DNA from 2 places in the Clostridium sp. Marseille-QA1073 genome. Region 2 is predicted to be linked to the other one. Evidence: a T-box and tRNA genes for the amino acid it is inferred to sense, from the RefSeq annotation. Region 2 holds a T-box; the other holds one or more tRNA genes.
The links. The T-box of region 2 lies ahead of thrS (threonine--tRNA ligase). A T-box ahead of a tRNA ligase gene usually reads a tRNA of that ligase, here a tRNA-Thr.
Positions count from the first base shown of each region.

Region 1 (10,470 bases), on a different contig from region 2:
ATATGCATGGTGAGAATTGTTATGATGTGGACTTAAAGGGTGCAGTAGCGTTAGTTATAGGAAGTGAGGGAAAAGGGATATCAAAACTAACTAAAGAAAAATGTGATGTACTAATGAAAATCCCTATGGTTGGTCAAATAACTTCGCTTAACGCTTCTGTAGCTGGTGGAATACTAATGTATGAGGTGTTGAAGCAAAAGTTGAAATAGACTTTTGCTAATATAATCTTGAGAAAAATATTTATAGATGGCTACAATGTTATAAATAGTTGGCCGGAACTTAGAACGATAAAGGATTATAGTTATGAATCCGCAAGGGCAAAATTAATAGATATTATGATTAACTATTCTTCCTTTAAAGGATATAACATTATAATAGTTTTCGATGCTCATATGGTAAAAGGTAGTATTCAAAAGAAAGAGAGGATTGGAAATATCACAGTAGTTTTTACTAAAGAAGGAGAAACAGCAGACCTATATATTGAAAAGACCGTAAATAATATAGGTAGAGCATCAGAGGTTTACGTAGTTACTTCTGATGCTATTGAACAACAAGTTACTTTTCAAAGGGGAGCCAATAGAATATCTTCATTAGAGTTTTATCACACCGTTATGGAGGCTAATAAAAAGATTTCTAAAAAGTATGAAAAAACTTATTCGCAGGATAGAAACTTATTTGAGGATATGATTGACAGTGAAATAGCTAAAAAGCTAGAAAAAATAAGGCGAAGCAAGTAATATAGCTTGACGCTTTAAAATAATAATGTATAATTTTAGTTAAGTCCAATATTCATTTTGGAGGGGATGCTTTTGGAGAAAAGGGTTGACAATGAGGAGTTAAATTCCCAGTTTATGAACAAAACTGATGAGGAAATTGTTGTTGAAGCTAGAAATGGGGACAATCGTGCTTTAGAATATTTGCTATGTAAATATCAAAATTTTGTGAAAGCTAAAGCTAAATCATATTTTTTAATTGGTGCAGATAAAGAAGATATATACCAAGAAGGTATGATTGGGCTATTTAAAGCTATTAGAGATTTTAGAACAGATAAGTTAGCATCCTTTAAGGCTTTTGCGGAACTTTGTGTTACAAGGCAAATAATAACGGCAGTTAAAACTGCCACACGTCAAAAACATATTCCACTAAATACATATGTATCACTAAACAAACCTATATATGATGAAGAATCAGATAGAACACTTCTAGATATAATATCAGGGGTTAAGGTGTCTGATCCAGAAGAACTGGTAATAAGCAGAGAAGAGGTAGAAAGTATCGAGAATGAGATAGGAGAAGTGCTGTCAGATCTGGAGATGGAAGTGCTCATGTCTTATCTAGATGGCAAATCTTATCAAGAAATTGCTTGTGACTTAGACAGACATGCTAAGTCTATTGATAATGCTCTGCAAAGAGTTAAAAGAAAATTGGAAAAATGCTTAGATAAAAGAAAGTAATAGCGTTGACATAAAAGGATATATATAGTATAATGAGTAACTGATATATAGTATTTAAGTATATATTTAACATTTGTATGATGCGGTTTTTTTATAAATCTACATCATATTTTAATGCCCATATAGCTCAGTAGGCAGAGCGTCACCTTGGTAAGGTGGAGGTCACCGGTTCAATCCCGGTTATGGGCTCCAAACTTACTTAAGGAAACGCAACACACCAGGGTGAGTTTATAGGAGTAAATTAATTAATTATTCATTCATAATAATTAAGCCTATATCAAGGAGGAATAAAAAATGGCTAAGGAAAAATTTGAAAGAAGCAAACCGCACGTTAACATTGGAACTATAGGACACGTTGACCACGGTAAAACAACATTAACAGCTGCAATCACAACAGTATTAGCAAACAGAGGATTTGCAGAGGCATTCAAATATGACCAAATAGACAAAGCACCAGAGGAAAAAGAAAGAGGAATCACAATCAATACATCACACGTTGAGTATCAAACAGATAATAGACACTATGCTCACGTTGACTGTCCAGGACACGCTGACTATGTAAAGAACATGATAACAGGAGCAGCGCAAATGGATGGAGCTATCTTAGTAGTATCAGCAGCAGATGGTCCAATGCCACAAACAAGAGAGCATATACTGCTAGCATCAAGAGTAGGAGTACAATACATAGTAGTATTCTTAAACAAAGCAGATATGGTAGACGATCCAGAATTATTAGAATTAGTTGAAATGGAAGTAAGAGAATTATTAAGCGAGTATGACTTCCCAGGAGATGATATTCCAGTAATAACAGGATCAGCATTAAAAGCATTAGAAAATCCAACAGATGAAGCTGCGACAGCATGCATAATGGAATTAATGGAATCAGTAGATAGCTATATTCCAACTCCAGAAAGAGCAACAGACAAAGCATTCTTAATGCCAGTAGAGGACGTATTCACAATCACTGGAAGAGGAACAGTTGCAACAGGAAGAGTAGAAACAGGAATATTAAAAGTTGGAGACGAGGTAGAACTTGTTGGACTAAGCGAAGAGAAGAGAAAAGTAGTTTGTACAGGAGTTGAGATGTTCAGAAAACTTCTTGATGAAGCACAAGCAGGAGATAACATCGGAGCATTATTAAGAGGAGTACAAAGAACAGACATCCAAAGAGGTCAGGTTTTAACAAAGCCAGGTTCAGTAAATCCACACGTTAAGTTTGTAGGTCAAGTATACGTACTTAAAAAAGAAGAAGGTGGAAGACATACACCATTCTTTGATGGATACAGACCACAGTTCTACTTCAGAACAACAGACGTAACAGGATCAATTAAATTACCAGAGGGAATGGAAATGGTAATGCCAGGAGACCACATCGACATGAACGTTGAATTAATCACTCCAATCGCAATGGATGAAGGATTAAGATTCGCGATCAGAGAAGGTGGAAGAACAGTAGGTTCAGGAGTTGTTACTTCTATAATTAAATAATATAGAAAAATCAATGTATAGGACTAGGTTTCTAACCTGGTCCTTTTAAGAGGTATAGTTAATTTTAAAACAGGTAATACTTACCACCAAAGACAATAACTAATTTATTGACATATATAATAAGTTATGTTAAATTATTTAGGTAGCAAAAGTTTTAAAATTAAGTTGTAATAGGTAAGAAAAAGCTTTCATGATATAAATTGATTCGTAGAGCAGGAGGTGTAGATTGTGAGAGTTAAAATAACTTTAGCATGTACTGAGTGTAAACAAAGAAACTACAACACTATGAAAAATAAAAAAAATAATCCAGACAGAATAGAAATGCAAAAATACTGCAAATTCTGCCACAAACATACACTTCATAAAGAAACAAAGTAATGTTTGAACAGCATATATTTTTGGGGATGTGAGAAATATGGCTAATAAAGTTGATATAAAATCAAATGAGAAAAGAAAGCGTGCAGGAATAGTACAGTTTTTTGTTGACTTAAAGGCTGAGTTTAAAAGAGTAACATGGCCTGCAAAAGCTGAAGCGAAGAAAGCTGCTGCCGCTGTAATTAGCTTTTGTCTTCTTTATGTGATTCTAGTAGGTTTGTTGGATACTGGTTTCAATAACCTCTTTAAAATGTTCTTTAAATAATACAAAAAAAGGAGGTAGGGGATTGATACTTCAAACCCCTTGAGCTATGACAGGTAAAGCTAAATGGTACGTAGTCCATACTTATTCTGGATATGAAAATAAAGTTAAAGCTAACCTTGAAAAAGCTATAGAAAATAGAAACCTTGAAGAATTCGTTCACGATATTCAAGTTCCTATGGAAGAGCAGGTTGAAATCAAGGATGGCAAGAAAAAAATAACTTATAAAAAAATATTCCCAGGATATGTAATGGTAAAAATGGTAATGACAGATGATTCATGGTATATCGTAAGAAATACTAGAGGAGTCACTGGATTTGTAGGACCTGGATCTAAGCCCGTTCCTCTAACAGAGGATGAAGTACACAATATGGGAATAGTTGAAAGAACTGTAACTATAGATGTGGAAATTGGTGAACAAGTTAAGATAGTTTCTGGTCCATTTGAAAATTTCACAGTGTTAATTCAAGAAATAAATCTTGAAAAACATAAAATCAAAGGTTTAGTTGACATGTTCGGTAGGGAAACCCCTGTTGAACTTGAATTTAATCAAATAGAAAAATTAGATTAGGCTTATAAGATAAGATCTTTATTATAGATTTAGTCTTATTAAGTGGGAGGGCTTTAAAAGTCCGATTACCACAATATAGGAGGTGTAAACTCATGGCTAAGAAAATAACAGGAATGATAAAACTTCAACTTCCTGCAGGAAAAGCAACTCCAGCACCACCAGTTGGACCTGCACTTGGTCAACATGGTGTAAATATTATGGGATTCTGTAAGGAATTTAACGCAAAAACTGCTGATCAAGCAGGAATGATAATTCCAGTAGTAATCACTGTATATCAGGATAGATCTTTTAGTTTTATACTAAAGACTCCACCAGCAGCAGTATTATTAAAGAAAGCGGCTGGAATAGAAAGTGGTTCAGGTGTTCCAAATAGAAATAAAGTTGCTAAAGTATCTACAGCTAAAATAAGAGAAATAGCTGAATTAAAGATGCCAGATTTAAATGCTGCATCAGTAGAAGCTGCTATGAGCATGATAGCTGGAACAGCTAGAAGCATGGGTATAGTAGTAGAAGATTAATTCGATTTTAAATTAGTGGGAGGCAAAAACCGTTAATACCACGAAGGAGGATAGCAAAATGGGAAAGAATTACATAGAGAGTGCTAAGCTTATTGACAAAAGTGCTCTATATACACCATCAGAAGCTATGGAGCTTGCAGTAAAAACATCAAAAGCTAAATTTGATGAGACAATAGAAGTTCACGTAAGACTTGGTGTTGACCCAAGGCATGCGGATCAACAAGTAAGAGGAGCAGTTGTTCTTCCTCATGGAACTGGTAAAACAGTTAGAGTTTTAGTTTTCGCTAAAGGCGATAAAGCTAAAGAAGCAGAAGCTGCAGGAGCAGATTTTGTTGGAGCTGAAGAGCTAGTTGATAAAATTCAAAAAGAAAACTGGTTTGGATTTGATGTAGTTGTTGCTACACCAGATATGATGGGAGTAGTAGGAAGACTAGGTAGAGTATTAGGACCAAAAGGATTAATGCCAAACCCAAAATCAGGAACAGTTACATTTGATGTTGCTAAAGCTTTATCAGATATTAAAGCAGGTAAAGTTGAGTACAGAGTAGATAAAACTGCTATTGTACACGTAGGAATTGGTAAAAAATCATTTGGATCAGAAAAATTACAACAGAACTTCCAAACATTAATGGAAGCTATTGTAAAAGCTAAACCAGCTGCAGCAAAAGGACAATACATTAAGTCTGTTACTGTTGCAAGTACGATGGGACCTGGAGTAAAAATTAATCCTGTAAAAGTTATAGAATAATTTTTATGAAAACCTTGACTTGTTGTATTAAGTATGTTAGAATCTTAAAAGTTGAATAGATAAATATTCCGTAGACAGTAGGTGCGTAAGCGTAACAGAAATTACCTACCGAGGATTCTAATAGAACGTGATGATTTTATTGGTCTCTTCGTATGTTTGCGGAGAGACTTTTATTATTAAATAAACAGTGATAAGCTGTGAGGAGGTGGACACACAGTGCAAAGCAAAAACAGAATGTTAAAAGAAGCAAAAGTTGCTGAAATAAAAGAAAAATTAGAAAAAGCTCAAGGTGTTATACTAAGTGAATATCAAGGTTTAACAGTTGAGCAAGATACAGAATTAAGAAAAAAATTAAGAGAAACTGGTGTAGAATATAAAGTTTATAAAAATACACTAGTAGCTTTAGCTGCTAAAGAGTTAGGAGTAGAAGGGTTAGAACAATACCTTCAAGGACCAGTATCTATAGCATTTGGATATGAAGATCCAACAGCTCCAGCTAGAGTATTAAATGATTTTGCTAAAACTAATAAAAAGCTTCAATTAAAAGCTGGATTAGTTCAAGGCGAAATATTTGATGAAAATAAAGTTAAAGAGCTTGCTTCAATACCACCAAAAGAGGTATTACTTGCAAAACTTCTTGGAAGTTTCAAAGCTCCAGTATCAAACTTAGCTTACTTATTAAGTGCTATAAAAGAGCAAAAAGAATCAGCTGAGTAATTTAATTATAAAAAAAGAACAAAGAATAGAAAAAGAGAAATTTCGGAGGTGCATTTAAAATGACAAAAGAGCAAATTATAGAAGCTATAAAAGGAATGAGCGTTTTAGAATTAAACGAATTAGTTAAAGCTTGTGAAGAGGAATTCGGAGTAAGCGCTGCTGCTCCAGTAGCAGTAGCAGGAGCTGTAGCAGGTGGAGCTGCAGCAGCAGAAGAAAAAACTGAGTTTGATGTAGTATTAGCTAACGCAGGAGCTAATAAAATCAAAGTTATAAAAGTAGTTAGAGAAATAACTGGATTAGGCTTAAAAGAAGCTAAAGAAATAGTTGACGGAGCTCCTAAGACAGTAAAAGAAGGCGCAAGCAAAGATGATGCTGAAAGCATGAAAGCTAAATTAGAAGAAGTAGGCGCTGTTGTAGAAGTAAAATAGTGACATAATACAAGGAGCACTTTGTATAAAGTGCTCCTTTTTTATCTAAAGCATTGACAAATGCTTTAAGTAATGATAACATAATTTAATGCGAAAGTATTTAGACAATGAATCATGGTTATAAGTATTGTTAAAAAATGAATATTTTTTAAGGAAATGGTTATAATTACATGATGAAAATGTGTGAAGTCCGAAAACACAAAGTCCTAGGGGATAGTGGGTTTTTGGGTTATTTTAGTTTATACAAGGGGTGAAAGCTGATGGTACATCCTGTCAAAAATGGTAAAAGAACAAGAATGAGTTTTGCTAAAGTAAACGAGACGGCTACTATGCCTAATCTAATTGAAGTTCAGTTAGACTCATATAATTGGTTTTTAGCTGAAGGACTACATGAAGTGTTTGAAGATATAAATCCAATTCAAGATTATACTGGAAACTTAGCATTAGAGTTTGTAGGCTATAAGCTTGATAAGGAAAATATCAAATACACTGTAGAACAGTGTAAAGAAAGAGATACAACTTATGCAGCACCACTAAAAGTTAAAGTAAGACTACGCAATAATGAAACTGGTGAAATAAAGGAGCAAGAAGTATTCATGGGTGACTTCCCACTTATGACAGAGCAAGGAACTTTTGTTATAAACGGGGCAGAAAGAGTTATAGTTAGCCAGCTTGTTAGATCGCCAGGAGTTTACTACAACTATACAATTGATAAAACTGGTAAGAAATTATTTTCATCAACAGTTATACCAAACAGAGGTGCGTGGTTAGAATACGAGACAGATTCAAACGACATAATATATGTAAGAATTGATAAAACAAGGAAGTTACCAATAACTGTACTTGTAAGAGTTATGATGAACTATGGTAGTGATGCTGAAATATTAGAGTTCTTTGGTGAAGAAGAAAGATTAAAGGCTACTATAGAGAAGGATAATACTAAGGACAAGAATGATGCATTATTAGAAATATATAAAAGATTAAGACCGGGTGAGCCACCAACTGTAGATAGTGCTGTATCACTTATAGATTCATTATTCTTTGATGCTAAGAGATATGATTTATCAAGAGTAGGAAGATATAAGTTCAATAAAAAATTATCAGTTCATTTAAGAATTGCTAATCAGATAGCAGCAGAGAATATAGTAAATCCTACAACAGGAGAAATTATAGTTGAAAAAGGTGAGAAAATCGATAGAGAAACAGCTCAGGAGATTCAAGACCTTGGAATTAATTCTGTTGATATTCAAGTAGATGATAGAAAAATCAGAGTTATAGGAAATAACTTCGTTAATATAAGTAAACATGTAAACTTTGATATTTCTGATTTAAACATTAGGGAATTAGTTCACTATCCAACATTAAAAGAAATATTAGATAATTACAATGATGAAGAAACAATAAAAGAGCAAATTAAGTTAAATATAAACAGGTTAATACCTAAACATATAATAAAAGATGATATATATGCTACAGTTAGTTATGAGTTAGGATTAGCTTATGGAATTGGCTATATTGATGATATTGACCATTTAGGAAACAGAAGGCTAAGATCCGTTGGAGAATTACTACAAAACCAATTTAGAATTGGACTTTCAAGAATGGAAAGAGTTGTTAAAGAGAGAATGACAATTCAAGATCAAGATATAATAACTCCTCAAGCCTTGATCAATATAAGACCAGTTGTAGCAGCAATAAAAGAGTTTTTTGGAAGTTCTCAATTATCTCAATTCATGGATCAAACAAATCCATTATCTGAATTAACTCATAAGAGAAGATTATCAGCTCTTGGACCTGGAGGACTTTCAAGAGAAAGAGCTGGCTTTGAGGTAAGAGACGTTCACCACTCACATTATGGAAGAATGTGTCCAATTGAAACACCAGAGGGACCAAACATAGGTCTTATCAACTCATTATCAAGCTATGCTAAGGTAAATGAATATGGATTTATAGAAACCCCATATAGAGTTATTGATAAGAAAACAGGAAAAATTACTGATATTATAAGATATATGACAGCTGATGAAGAAGACAACTACTTAGTTGCACAGGCAAATGAGCCAATTGATGAAAATGGTATGTTTGTTGACAAGAAAGTAACTGTAAGAGCTAGACATGATATTATTATTGTTCCAAAAGAAGATGTTGATTTAATTGATATTTCTCCAAGACAGATAGTTTCAGTTGCAACAGCAATGATACCTTTCCTCGAAAACGACGACGCATCAAGAGCACTGATGGGATCTAACATGCAACGTCAAGCAGTTCCATTATTAAAAACTCAAGCCCCAATAGTAGGTACAGGAATTGAATATAAAGCAGCTGTTGATTCAGGGGTACTGCCTAAAGCAAAAAGCGCTGGAGTGATTTCTTATGTAAGTGCAAATGAAGTAAGAGTGAAGAGAGATGAAGATGGCGGGATTGATACTTATAAGTTACTTAAGTTTAAAAGATCAAACCAAGGAACTTGTATAAATCAAAGACCAATTGTAAGCAAAGGTGAAAAAGTTGAGGTTGGAACAGTTCTTGCTGATGGACCATCTACAGACTTAGGAGAGATAGCTTTAGGTAAAAATATACGTATTGGATTTATAACTTGGGAAGGTTATAACTACGAAGATGCTATGCTAGTTTCTGAAGAGTTAGTAAAAGATGATATCTTTACATCTGTTCATATTGAAGAATATGAAGCAGAAGCGAGAGATACTAAGCTTGGACCAGAAGAAATTACAAGAGATATTCCAAACGTAGGTGAAGAAGCTCTTAAAGATATAGATGAACGCGGAATTATTAGAATAGGCGCGGAAGTTAGATCTGGAGACATATTAGTAGGAAAAGTTACTCCAAAAGGAGAAACTGAACTTACTGCTGAGGAGAGATTATTAAGAGCAATATTTGGAGAAAAAGCAAGAGAAGTTAGAGATACATCACTAAGAGTACCTCATGGAGAAGCAGGAATTATAGTAGATGTTAAAGTATTTACTAAGGAAAATGCCGATGAGCTTCCACCAGGAGTTAACCAATTAGTAAGATGTTATATAGCTCAAAAGAGAAAAATCTCTGTTGGAGATAAGATGGCAGGAAGACACGGAAATAAGGGTGTTATCTCAAGAGTATTACCAGAAGAAGATATGCCATTCTTACCAGACGGAAGACCATTACAAATATGCTTAAACCCACTAGGGGTTCCATCTCGTATGAACATTGGTCAGGTACTAGAAGTACATTTAGGATGGGCAGCTAGTGAATTAGGATGGCATATAGCTACTCCAGTATTCGATGGTGCATTGGATACTGAAATAGAGGATTGCCTAGAACAGGCTGGTTATAATAGAGATGGTAAAACTGTTCTTTATGATGGAAGAACAGGAGAGGCATTTGATAATAGAGTAACGGTTGGATATATGTATATCTTAAAACTACATCACTTAGTTGATGATAAGATACACGCAAGATCAACAGGACCATACTCATTAGTTACTCAACAACCGTTAGGAGGTAAAGCTCAATTCGGAGGACAAAGATTTGGAGAGATGGAAGTTTGGGCACTTCAAGCATATGGATCAGCTCATACTTTACAAGAAATCCTAACAGTTAAATCCGATGATGTAGTTGGAAGGGTTAAAACTTATGAGGCTATTGTAAAAGGCGAAAACATACCAGAACCAGGTGTGCCAGAATCATTCAAAGTTCTTATTAAAGAATTACAAGCACTTTGCTTAAATGTTAAACTTCTTGATGATTCACATGAAGAAATTAGGTTAAGAGAATCTGTTGAAGATGAACTTGAAGACTTAGAAGTTAACATAGAAGGAAATGAGGAGATAGTACAAGAAGCACCATCACCTGAATATGTTGAGCCTATTGAAGAACCAGAAGAAGAAATAGAACTAGACTATGAAAATTTAC
Region 1 covers NZ_JBSVQM010000009.1:47,283-57,752, reverse strand. The annotation lists gene rlmB (23S rRNA (guanosine(2251)-2'-O)-methyltransferase RlmB) at 1-209, shown strand, start outside; gene ACY1IQ_RS10120 (NYN domain-containing protein) at 228-737, shown strand; gene sigH (RNA polymerase sporulation sigma factor SigH) at 804-1,454, shown strand; tRNA gene ACY1IQ_RS10110 (tRNA-Thr) at 1,571-1,646, shown strand; gene tuf (elongation factor Tu) at 1,749-2,942, shown strand; gene rpmG (50S ribosomal protein L33) at 3,171-3,320, shown strand; gene secE (preprotein translocase subunit SecE) at 3,358-3,582, shown strand; gene nusG (transcription termination/antitermination protein NusG) at 3,629-4,150, shown strand; gene rplK (50S ribosomal protein L11) at 4,243-4,668, shown strand; gene rplA (50S ribosomal protein L1) at 4,727-5,416, shown strand; ribosomal protein L10 leader region at 5,467-5,599, shown strand; gene rplJ (50S ribosomal protein L10) at 5,633-6,133, shown strand; gene rplL (50S ribosomal protein L7/L12) at 6,193-6,561, shown strand; gene rpoB (DNA-directed RNA polymerase subunit beta) at 6,822-10,470, shown strand, end outside.
Region 1: it encodes a tRNA-Thr, which carries the amino acid that the T-box ahead of thrS (threonine--tRNA ligase) is inferred to sense. The anticodon was not compared.

Region 2 (10,470 bases):
AACTCGCTATAGGTCCTTCAATTGAAGATGGTTTCTATTATGATTTTGATATAGAAAAACCATTTACTTCTGAAGATGTAGAAAAAATTGAAGATGAAATGAAAAAAATTATTAAGGAAGATTTAAAAATTGAAAGATTTGAGCTTCCTAGAGAGGAAGCACTTAAGTTAATGAATGAAATGAATGAACCTTATAAAGTTGAATTAATTAATGACTTACCTGAAGATTCTATAATTTCATTTTACAAACAAGGTGAATTTATAGATTTATGTGCAGGTCCTCATCTAATGTCTACAAAATATGTTAAAGCTATAAAATTGACAAAAATAGCTGGTGCATATTGGAGAGGAAATGAGAAAAATAAAATGCTTTCTCGTATCTACGGAACTTCTTTCACTAAAAAATCTGACTTAGATGAGTATTTAGAAAGAGTTGAAGAAGCTAAGAAACGTGACCATCGTAAACTTGGTAAAGAGCTTGAACTTTTTACATTGCTAGATGAAGGTCCTGGTTTTCCTTTCTTTTTACCTAAAGGAATGGAACTTAGAAATACACTTATAGACTTTTGGAGAGAAATTCATAAAAAAGCAGGCTATAAAGAAATCTCCACTCCCATTATATTAAATAAGGATTTGTGGATTAGAAGTGGTCATTGGGATCACTATAGAGAAAACATGTACACAACAGAAATAGATGAAATGGATTATGCAATTAAACCAATGAACTGTCCCGGAGGAATGTTAGTATATAAAACAAGTCTTCACTCCTATAGAGATTTACCTCTTCGTATTGGTGAATTAGGTCTTGTACATCGCCATGAGTTATCTGGCGCATTGCACGGATTAATGCGTGTTCGTAACTTTACTCAAGATGATGCTCATATATTTATGCTTCCTGAGCAAATTAAAGATGAGATTAAAGGAGTAATAAGACTAATTGATGAAGTTTATGGAGTATTTGGATTTAAATATCATGTTGAACTATCTACAAGACCAGAAAATAGTATGGGCAGTGATCAAGAATGGAACAGAGCAACTGAGGCTCTTAGAGAAGCTCTTATAGAACTTGGATATAACTATAAGGTTAATGAGGGTGATGGTGCATTTTATGGCCCCAAGATAGATTTTCATCTCGAAGATTGTTTAGGACGTACATGGCAATGTGGTACAATACAACTAGATTTCCAACTTCCAGAAAGATTTGATCTTAATTATATAGGCTCAGATGGTGAAAAACATAGACCAGTTATGATACATCGTGTAGTCTTTGGAAGTATAGAACGTTTTATAGGAATTCTAACTGAACACTTTGCTGGTGCTTTCCCTACTTGGCTTTCACCTATACAAGCAAAAGTTCTTCCTATTTCTGAAAAATACAATAATTATGGTGAAAAGATAATAAATAAATTAAAAAGCTTTGGCATAAAAGTGGAAATGGACGAACGTACTGAAAAAATAGGATATAAAATTAGAGAAGCTCGTAATGAAAGAATTCCTTATATTTTGGTGGTAGGTGAAAAAGAAGCTTCTAAGAAGGAAGTATCTGTTAGAAGTCGTAAAAATGGTGAAGAAGGGAATATTTCTATAGACGATTTCATTGAGAAAGTCCTTAAAGAAATAAATAGTAAAGAGTTATAGAAAAATTTGCTATACAAAATTATCCTCAATTTAGCATTAATAGTTAATAAGATTAAAACAGACTTAATATATCCTAAAAATTATATAATAATTTAAAATACTTCTTTTAAATTTATTTTTATTATTATATAATTTTAGTAGTAATAAATTTATTTAAATATGGTAATAATAGTATAAAGCTGTGAAGAGAAGAGTAAACTGCCTTACATTTACAGAGAGAGAATATATTAGCTGAAAGTATTCTTAAATAGAATCAGTTGAAAACCACCTCTGAGTGACTCTAATAAAGTCCGGATAAATCCGTTAAAATTTTTAAAGTGGTATATCATAATCTTGATATACAAATTGGGTGGAACCACGGGAATATTATCTCGTCCCTTTTCTAATTATTATAGAAAAGAGGCGAGTTTTTATTTTAAAAAATAATTTAAAAACTCTCATGCTTTGATGTGAATTATCATAATTAATTATCAATAGTTTTAAGGAGGTAAATAAAAATGATTAAAGTTACATTAAAAGATGGCTCAATAAAAGAATATGAAAACTCATTATCAGTTTTAGATATTGCTAAAGATATTTCTGATGGTCTTGCAAGAGTAGCAACTGCTGGATTTGTTGATAATAAAACTGTAGATCTACGTTATATAGTTGATAAAGATTGTGAGCTAAGCATTCTTACTTTTAATGATGAAGAAGGAAGAAATGCTTTTAGGCACACAACAGCACATATACTAGCTCAAGCTGTTAAAAGTTTATATCCTAATGCAAAACTTGCCATAGGACCTTCTATTGAAGATGGTTTCTACTATGATTTTGATGTAGAAAAACCATTTACTTTTGAAGATATAGAAAAAATTGAAGCTGAGATGAAAAAAATCGTTAAGCAAGACTTAAAAATTGAAAGATTTGAGCTTCCTAGGGAAGAAGCACTTAAATTAATGAATGAAATGAACGAGCCTTATAAAGTTGAATTAATCAACGACTTACCTGAGGATTCTATAATTTCATTTTATAAACAAGGTGAATTTGTAGATTTATGTGCAGGTCCTCACCTAATGTCCACAAAATATGTTAAAGCTATAAAATTGACAAAAATAGCTGGTGCATATTGGAGAGGAAATGAGAAAAATAAAATGCTTTCCCGTATATACGGAACTTCTTTCACTAAAAAATCTGATTTAGATGAGTATTTAGAAAGAGTTGAGGAAGCTAAAAAACGTGATCATAACAAATTAGGAAGAGAACTTGAATTATTTACAACTGCTGAACCAGTGGGTCAAGGACTTCCACTATTAATGCCAAAAGGAGCTAAAATTGTTCAAACTCTTCAAAGATGGGTAGAAGATGAAGAAGAAAAAAGAGGGTATCTATTAACTAAAACTCCATTTATGGCTAAAAGTGATTTATATAAAATTTCAGGACATTGGGATCATTACAAAGATGGAATGTTTGTTCTTGGAGATGAAGAAAATGACGATGAGGTATTTGCACTTCGTCCAATGACTTGCCCTTTCCAATTTATGATATATAACTCTAAAAAAAAAAGTTATAGAGATTTACCATTAAGATATGGCGAAACTTCAACTCTATTTAGAAATGAATCTTCTGGAGAAATGCATGGATTAATTCGTGTAAGACAATTTACAATTTCTGAAGGTCACTTAATAGTTACTCCAGAGCAATTGGAAGAAGAATTTAGGGGCGTAGTTGATTTAATTAATTATATGTTAGAAACTTTAGGACTAAGAGAAGATATAACTTATAGATTCTCCAAGTGGGATCCAGATAATAAAGCTAAGTATATAGATAAACCAGAAGCTTGGGAAGAAACTCAAGTTATAATGAAACAAATTTTAGATAATTTAGGACTTGACTATAAAGAAGCTGTCGGTGAAGCTGCTTTCTATGGTCCAAAATTAGATCTACAAATTAAGAATGTTCATGGAAAAGAGGATACAATAATCACTGTTCAAATTGATTTCTCACTTGCTGAAAGATTTGGAATGACTTATATTGATAAGGACAGTAAAGAAAGATATCCATATGTAATTCATAGGACTTCAATTGGATGTTATGAGAGAACTCTAGCATTGCTTATAGAAAAATATGCCGGTGCTTTTCCAACTTGGCTAGCACCAGTTCAAGTTAAAGTTCTTCCAATCTCTGAAAAACATCATGATTATGCTGAAGAGGTTGTTAAAACATTTAAAGCAAATAATATAAAAGTTGAAGCTGACTACAGAGCTGAAAAAATAGGTTACAAAATAAGAGAAGCTCGTAATGAAAGAATTCCTTATATCTTAGTTGTAGGTGAAAAAGAAGCTGAAAATAAAGAAGTTGCTGTAAGAAGTAGAAAAAATGGTGAAGAAGGTGCTATAGCACTTGATGTATTTGTTGAAAGAGTATTAACTGAAATTAATAATAAAGAAAGATAAAATAAAATCGTGGCAATTGCCACGATTTTATTTTTTAAAGTTACTTAATAAATATATGATATTTATAATTAATTAATACTAATAATTGCTTAAATAAGGTTGTAAATTTAAATTTTTTAAAATATAATTAATATATGTTAACTTTTTAATAATAATTTATATTCTTAAATTCATTATCTTATAATAAAAAAAAGGTAATAGCATTTTGCTATTACCATCAACAAGCGAAAGTTTATGTGAGGTATGATTTTTTTACTTCGCATTTAAAGCAAGTATATTAAAGGGTATAAATTGGGTATTAAACTATTTTTTTATTTTTTTAGGAACTGCTGGTTGATACCATAATCCCCAACAAGCTGTTCCTGCACTCATTTTAGCAACAGCTAAAGATGCTGTTCCTATGCCTTTAAGAACTAATGAATTTTTTTTCATAATGACTTCCCCCTCTATAAATTATATTAATAAAGATACTGCTTCTATAAATATAGCTGCAGAACCTATATAACAATAAATATTTAAATCTTTATTTAATATAAATAAAGCTATTATAATGGATACTTCAATAAAATATGTTATAAATGTTCTTTTTCTATAAATCCTCTTTTCATCTTCATCTAGAGGCTTATTTTTCGTATCCTTTGGTGCTAATTTAATAAATATTATCAATGCTATTAAAAGCATTCCTATTAATATTATTGGATTTCTTATCAGATTTATATTTTTAAATAAAAATATAGAAACATTACTTAATATTGCAAATGATAGAAAACATCCTAATGGTGTACTAGCATGATATCCTCCTGCTTGCAACCTCATAAAAAAGAATATTGTTGTAAAGACTATCATTTCTTTAAGCCATCCAAATAAAACACCTAATAAAATTAATCCAATTAGCTCTCCTATAGTTACCAGTAACATAGTTAAGCCATACATATAAACTTCTAAATCATCTTCGTTAATTATTTTATTTTGAATTAATGAAGTACATATTTTGCTAGATATTTTATTTACCATAACTTTACCTCATTTATCAAATTTCTTTATTTTTCTATTATTAATATAAGATACTTTTACTTTAAAATAAAGTAGCTTTGCATAATTTGACATTGAAATGTAATAATTGGACAATCTTTTGTAAAAAGTACCTAACAATGTTATAGTTAATAGTTTTTCATATATAGATATTAATATTTTTAAATTAGAATATAAATTAATTCCTTAAAATTATAATTTTAAATATAAAAGATCACCTATATTTATAGGTGACCTTTTATAATCCATAGGTAGTAATGGATTGCTAATTTATGTGGGATTAATTTATTTATAATAAAGTAACTGACTGAATAAAAATAGCAAAAGCTATTGTACAAGAATATGATGATAAATTCTTATTTATCAAAAATAATATTAAAACTACTAAAGCTTGTAAAAAATAAGCTATAAATGTATTTCTTCTAAGCTTTTTTCTCTTTTCTTCAGAATAAGAAGAAAATTTTAACTTATAAGGTGCTTGTTTAAAAAATATTACAAGTGCTATAATCATAAGCACCACAGTAATTATTATATTATTTCCTGATAATTCATTAACTGAGGATATGTAAACACTTATTAATGCTAAAGAAGAAAAGCAAACAAAATTCTTTATATAATTGCTAAGCCAACATCCTCCTGCAAACATCCTCATTATTCTAAATGATATAATAAATAACATCATTTGTGAAAGACAATTAAACAATATCCCAATTAATATAAATCCTATAATATCTAAAATTAACAAAATAATCTTTTGAAGTTTCTTTATATAAGTTTGAAAATCATCAAATTTGATTATATTATTTTTAACTAAGGACTTACATATCTTTACTGATAAAGTGCCTATCATTGTATCACCACTTAATAAAGTATTTACTCTTCAATAGCTATATTAATACATTCATCTAATCTTTAAAATACATTTTGCACATTTTGACTGTTAAATGTAATAATTGGGCTAAATTTTTTAAAATCTTATAAAATACGTTTTTTAACATATCTCTTTCATAGCAATATTTAAAACAAATTCTTCTTTTGATTGTTCAATTTTTAGCAATCCGTCATATTTATCAACAATATATTTTATGTTTTTAAGCCCAAATCCATGGTTTTCTTTATCTATTTTAGTGGTTTCATAACTATTTTCATCAATAAATACATCTTTCTTCTTACTGTTTTTTATTTTTATAATTAAATATTCACCTTTCATATACATATAAAGTTTTATATATTTCTTTTTTAAGTTTTCACAAGCTTCTATGGCATTACTAAGAGAATTACCTAATATAATAGAAATATCCATAGAATTAACTTTTAATTCTTTAGGAATATCTATGTTTAAATCTACTTCTATATCTTTTTCCTTTGCTACTGTTAGATTATTATTTAGTATAGCTAAAATTGTTGAATTTTCTATGTTTACTATATTGTTAACCTCTTGTACATCTTTTAATAATTCTTTTGCATATTTCTTAGCTTCATCAATATTATTTAAGTCTAAAAGCCCATAAATACAACTAATATGATGATTAAAATCATATCTTTGAGCCTTTAACTTATATGTAAGTCTATCTAAACTTTCTATATAATTTTGTTGTCTTTCATACTCTCTCATAAGCAATAGCCATTCTGATTCCTTTTTTGAATATTTAATTATTTGATTTATAACATTTATGACCATTGCAGTAAAAATAATAATTGTTATTGTCATTGTAAATATAGTTGTTAGCTTCAACTATATCTTTATTCTTAAATAAGCTAAATATCATAAATATAAAAAATATATTTATACTTAAAGTCATTATTAATTCATATACATATATCTTTTTTAAATTTTTTTTTGCACTATTTTTATATTACCTGCAAAATCTAATCATTAAATATACTATTGTTCTAGTTAATATAAAATATATTACTGTATATAAATTAGAAGAAACTAATTGATTTTGATTTATACCAAATAACATATAGGTAAATGAAACAAATATAAGTTCTACAAAAGTTATTACAATTATATAAGCTAAATTCCCAAAAATTATTTTTAACAAATCTGAATTAAAAATATATTTATAAGTAATTACATTTGAAAATATTATAAATAAAATCCCTTTTTGACTTCCTAATCCGAAGTAACTATTGCTTAAATAAGTTACTGTAACTTGAAAAATTAATAGAATAATCACTATATGTTTAGGCCTATTGTTTTTATCAAACATAGCCCTCATAAATAAATATCCTAAAATTACTTCTACAACTTTTATAAAAATATTTGAAATTACTACTATATCCACATACCCTCACCTATCCAAATAAATTGTTTGCTAAGCACTGTCTTACTTCTTTAACTGATGCTTTGCTTACAGGAATATCAATATCTAAATCTGAAATATATACACTTTGACTTTTATAGGAGGTTAGTTTACTTTTATTAATTATAAAACTTTGATGGCATTGTACAAAGTAATCCATATCTAATACTTTCTTTAACTCTTTTAAAGAAGCATAATATTCAATAGTTTCCTGTTTTGTTATCACCCTTACTTTCCTTAAATACTTTTCAAAATAATATATATCATCGTATCTAATTCTATAAACTTTATCTTTATTATCTATTACCAATTCTTTAGATTTCTCAATTTTTAAACTTAATATTTCTATTGCTTCCGAAATAACACTATAAAACTTTTCATAAGATATAGGCTTAATAATATAATTAAAACTTCTTATCTCAAATGCATTCAAAGCATAATCTTTAAATCCTGTTATATAAATTATAATTGCTCTTTTATTAACTTCCCTAATTTTGTATCCAAGCTCCATACCATTTAAGCCACTCATTTCAATGTCTAGAAGAAAAATGTCTATATCACTGATTTTTAATGACGAACTATTTTTTGATAGTTTGTCCAAAAGTTCTTCTGCACTATTAAAACTTAAGATATTAAATAAATTATTGCCATCAGAAAATTTATTTAAATATCCATTAATAATCCCCACTTGAATATTATCATCATCACAAATAATAACATTATATGACATCTATATTCCCCCTTCCTAGATAGTCATAATAATACCTATTATAATATCAATTTTCCAATATTCAATTTCTCCTCTTTTCTTTGAGGTTTTTAATTTATAGATAATAATAAAAATTATTGTAAACGATTTAATTAATTGTTTTTATATTTCAAAATTTTAAAACTATATTAAATATTTTTATTGTTATCCTTTTAAATTGGTGTTGCAAATGTTACAATTGTGTTAATTAGGATATCTTTATAATTTTTTGTATAAAATCTTTAAAACTAGGAGGGTTAATAACTATGAAATAAATAAAATTCATAACTTTTTAGAAGAAAATAAACAAAATATAATAAATCATACTAAAGACTTAGTTGAAATTCCAAGTGTATCTGAGAATATAGATAAAGTAAAAGAAGCTTTAAGGCTTGTTATAGATAAATCTTCTAATATGGGCTTTAAAGCTTACACCGTATTAAATGATTCCATAGGAATTATTGAAATGGGAGAAGGTAAAGAAACAATAGGAATATTAACTCATATAGATGTAGTTCCTGCAGATGATTTAGAAGATTGGAAAACCAATCCTTTTGAAATGGTAGAAAAAGACGGACTTTTATTTGGTCGTGGGGTATTAGATGACAAAGGTCCTATAATTTCTGCTTTATATGCTATGGATGCTATTCGTAAATTAAATATGCCTATTAAGAAAAAGGTTCAACTTATAATAGGTACTCAAGAAGAAGTAGAATGGACAGATATGAATGAATATGTAAAGAAATATCCTCTACCAGATTATGGTTTTACTCCTGATGGACAATTTCCTATATGTAACAAAGAAAAAGGATATGCAGATATATCATTTAAATTTGAAGGAAAATGTGAAGATAATATAGGTAATTTTGAAATTTTAGACATACAAAGCGGTAATGCTACAAACTCAGTGCCTGCAGTAGCTAAAGCAACTTTAAAAGGAAACTTAGAAGAACTACAAGCTATAGTTGAAGCCTACATAAAAGAAAATAAAGATGAAAAAATCTCATTAAAGTCAGATGGTGAGAACATCATAGTAACAGCACAAGGAATTGCCTGTCACTCAGCATATCCTCAGCAAGGTGTTAACCCTATAATAATGCTAGGAAAATTTTTAAATACTTTAAATCTAAAAGACAACTCAGGAGCTAGATTGGTTAAATTTATAGCAGAGTCTTGCTATGATTATTTTGGAAAAGGTTTAGGTCTATATAGTGAAAGTGAATATTTAGATGGAGAATATATGCATAGAAATGTTATCTCCCCAACAGTTATTAAAGGTGAAAATGACGTCTATGATATAAATCTAAATATGAGACCAGTATATGGTACTACAGTAGAAGGCTTAAAGGAAATCTTAAATAAAGTATGCAAAAATGCTAACTGTACTTTTGAAATTGAAGATTTCTTAGCTCCAATATTTGTAAGTAAAGAAAAACCATTCTTAAAAATAATGGAAGATACTTATAATGAATTAAGTGGATTAAAAAATGAATTTACATTAGGGCATGGAACCTCTTATGCAAAAGCAATGCCAAACACAGTGGCATGGGGACCTGTATTTTATGATGAAGATGAATGTTGCCATATTGCTAATGAATATATGTCTGTTGAGAAATTGCTAAAAGCAACAGAAATTTATGCTGTAGCGCTAGCAAGAATGGTATCAACTGAAGATTCACTGATATAATGCATATTTAAAAATATATTAACATCTTTAGTTTATTACTTTCTTGTAGATTCTAAAATTAAAAGCCGTAATAGAAGATTACGGCTTTTAATTTTATATCTATTTACAAATCATTATATCTAAAATTACATTATCACAATCACACATACCTTTATTGGCTATACTTGCAAGATTTCTGATTGATTTATCTGCTTCTTTACTTACTATTCCGTCCTTTTCAGATATTTCAACTCCTCTTGTTGAAAGTATAGCAGATTTAACAGCTGCCCCAACTGCTGTTGATAACTTTAATGCACATCCTGGCTTAGCTCCATCGCAAATCATTCCTGAAACGTCACCAATCATATTTTTAATAGTATAACTAACATTGTCCAATTTTCCACCCATCATGTAAGTCATTGCTGAACTTGCCCCTATTGCTGCTCCAACACCACATCCACAAAGTGCTGAAAGTCTGCCTAAATGACTCTTAATATAATAAGTAATTAAATGACTCATCGCTAATGCTCTTACTAATACCTCTTCACCACATTTTAATTTTTCATTTATAGCTACTATAGGTAGTATTGCAGTTAATCCTTGATTTCCACTACCTGCACTACTCATAACTGGTAATATACAT
Region 2 covers NZ_JBSVQM010000012.1:19,554-30,023, forward strand. The annotation lists gene thrS (threonine--tRNA ligase) at 1-1,637, shown strand, start outside; T-box leader at 1,810-2,019, shown strand; gene thrS (threonine--tRNA ligase) at 2,135-4,072, shown strand; gene ACY1IQ_RS12005 (cyclic lactone autoinducer peptide) at 4,376-4,504, opposite strand; gene ACY1IQ_RS12010 (accessory gene regulator ArgB-like protein) at 4,526-5,086, opposite strand; gene ACY1IQ_RS12015 (accessory gene regulator B family protein) at 5,394-5,954, opposite strand; gene ACY1IQ_RS12020 (sensor histidine kinase) at 6,096-6,815, opposite strand; gene ACY1IQ_RS12025 (hypothetical protein) at 6,961-7,395, opposite strand; gene ACY1IQ_RS12030 (LytR/AlgR family response regulator transcription factor) at 7,406-8,143, opposite strand; gene ACY1IQ_RS12035 (Sapep family Mn(2+)-dependent dipeptidase) at 8,391-9,848, shown strand; gene ACY1IQ_RS12040 (L-cysteine desulfidase family protein) at 9,948-10,470, opposite strand, start outside.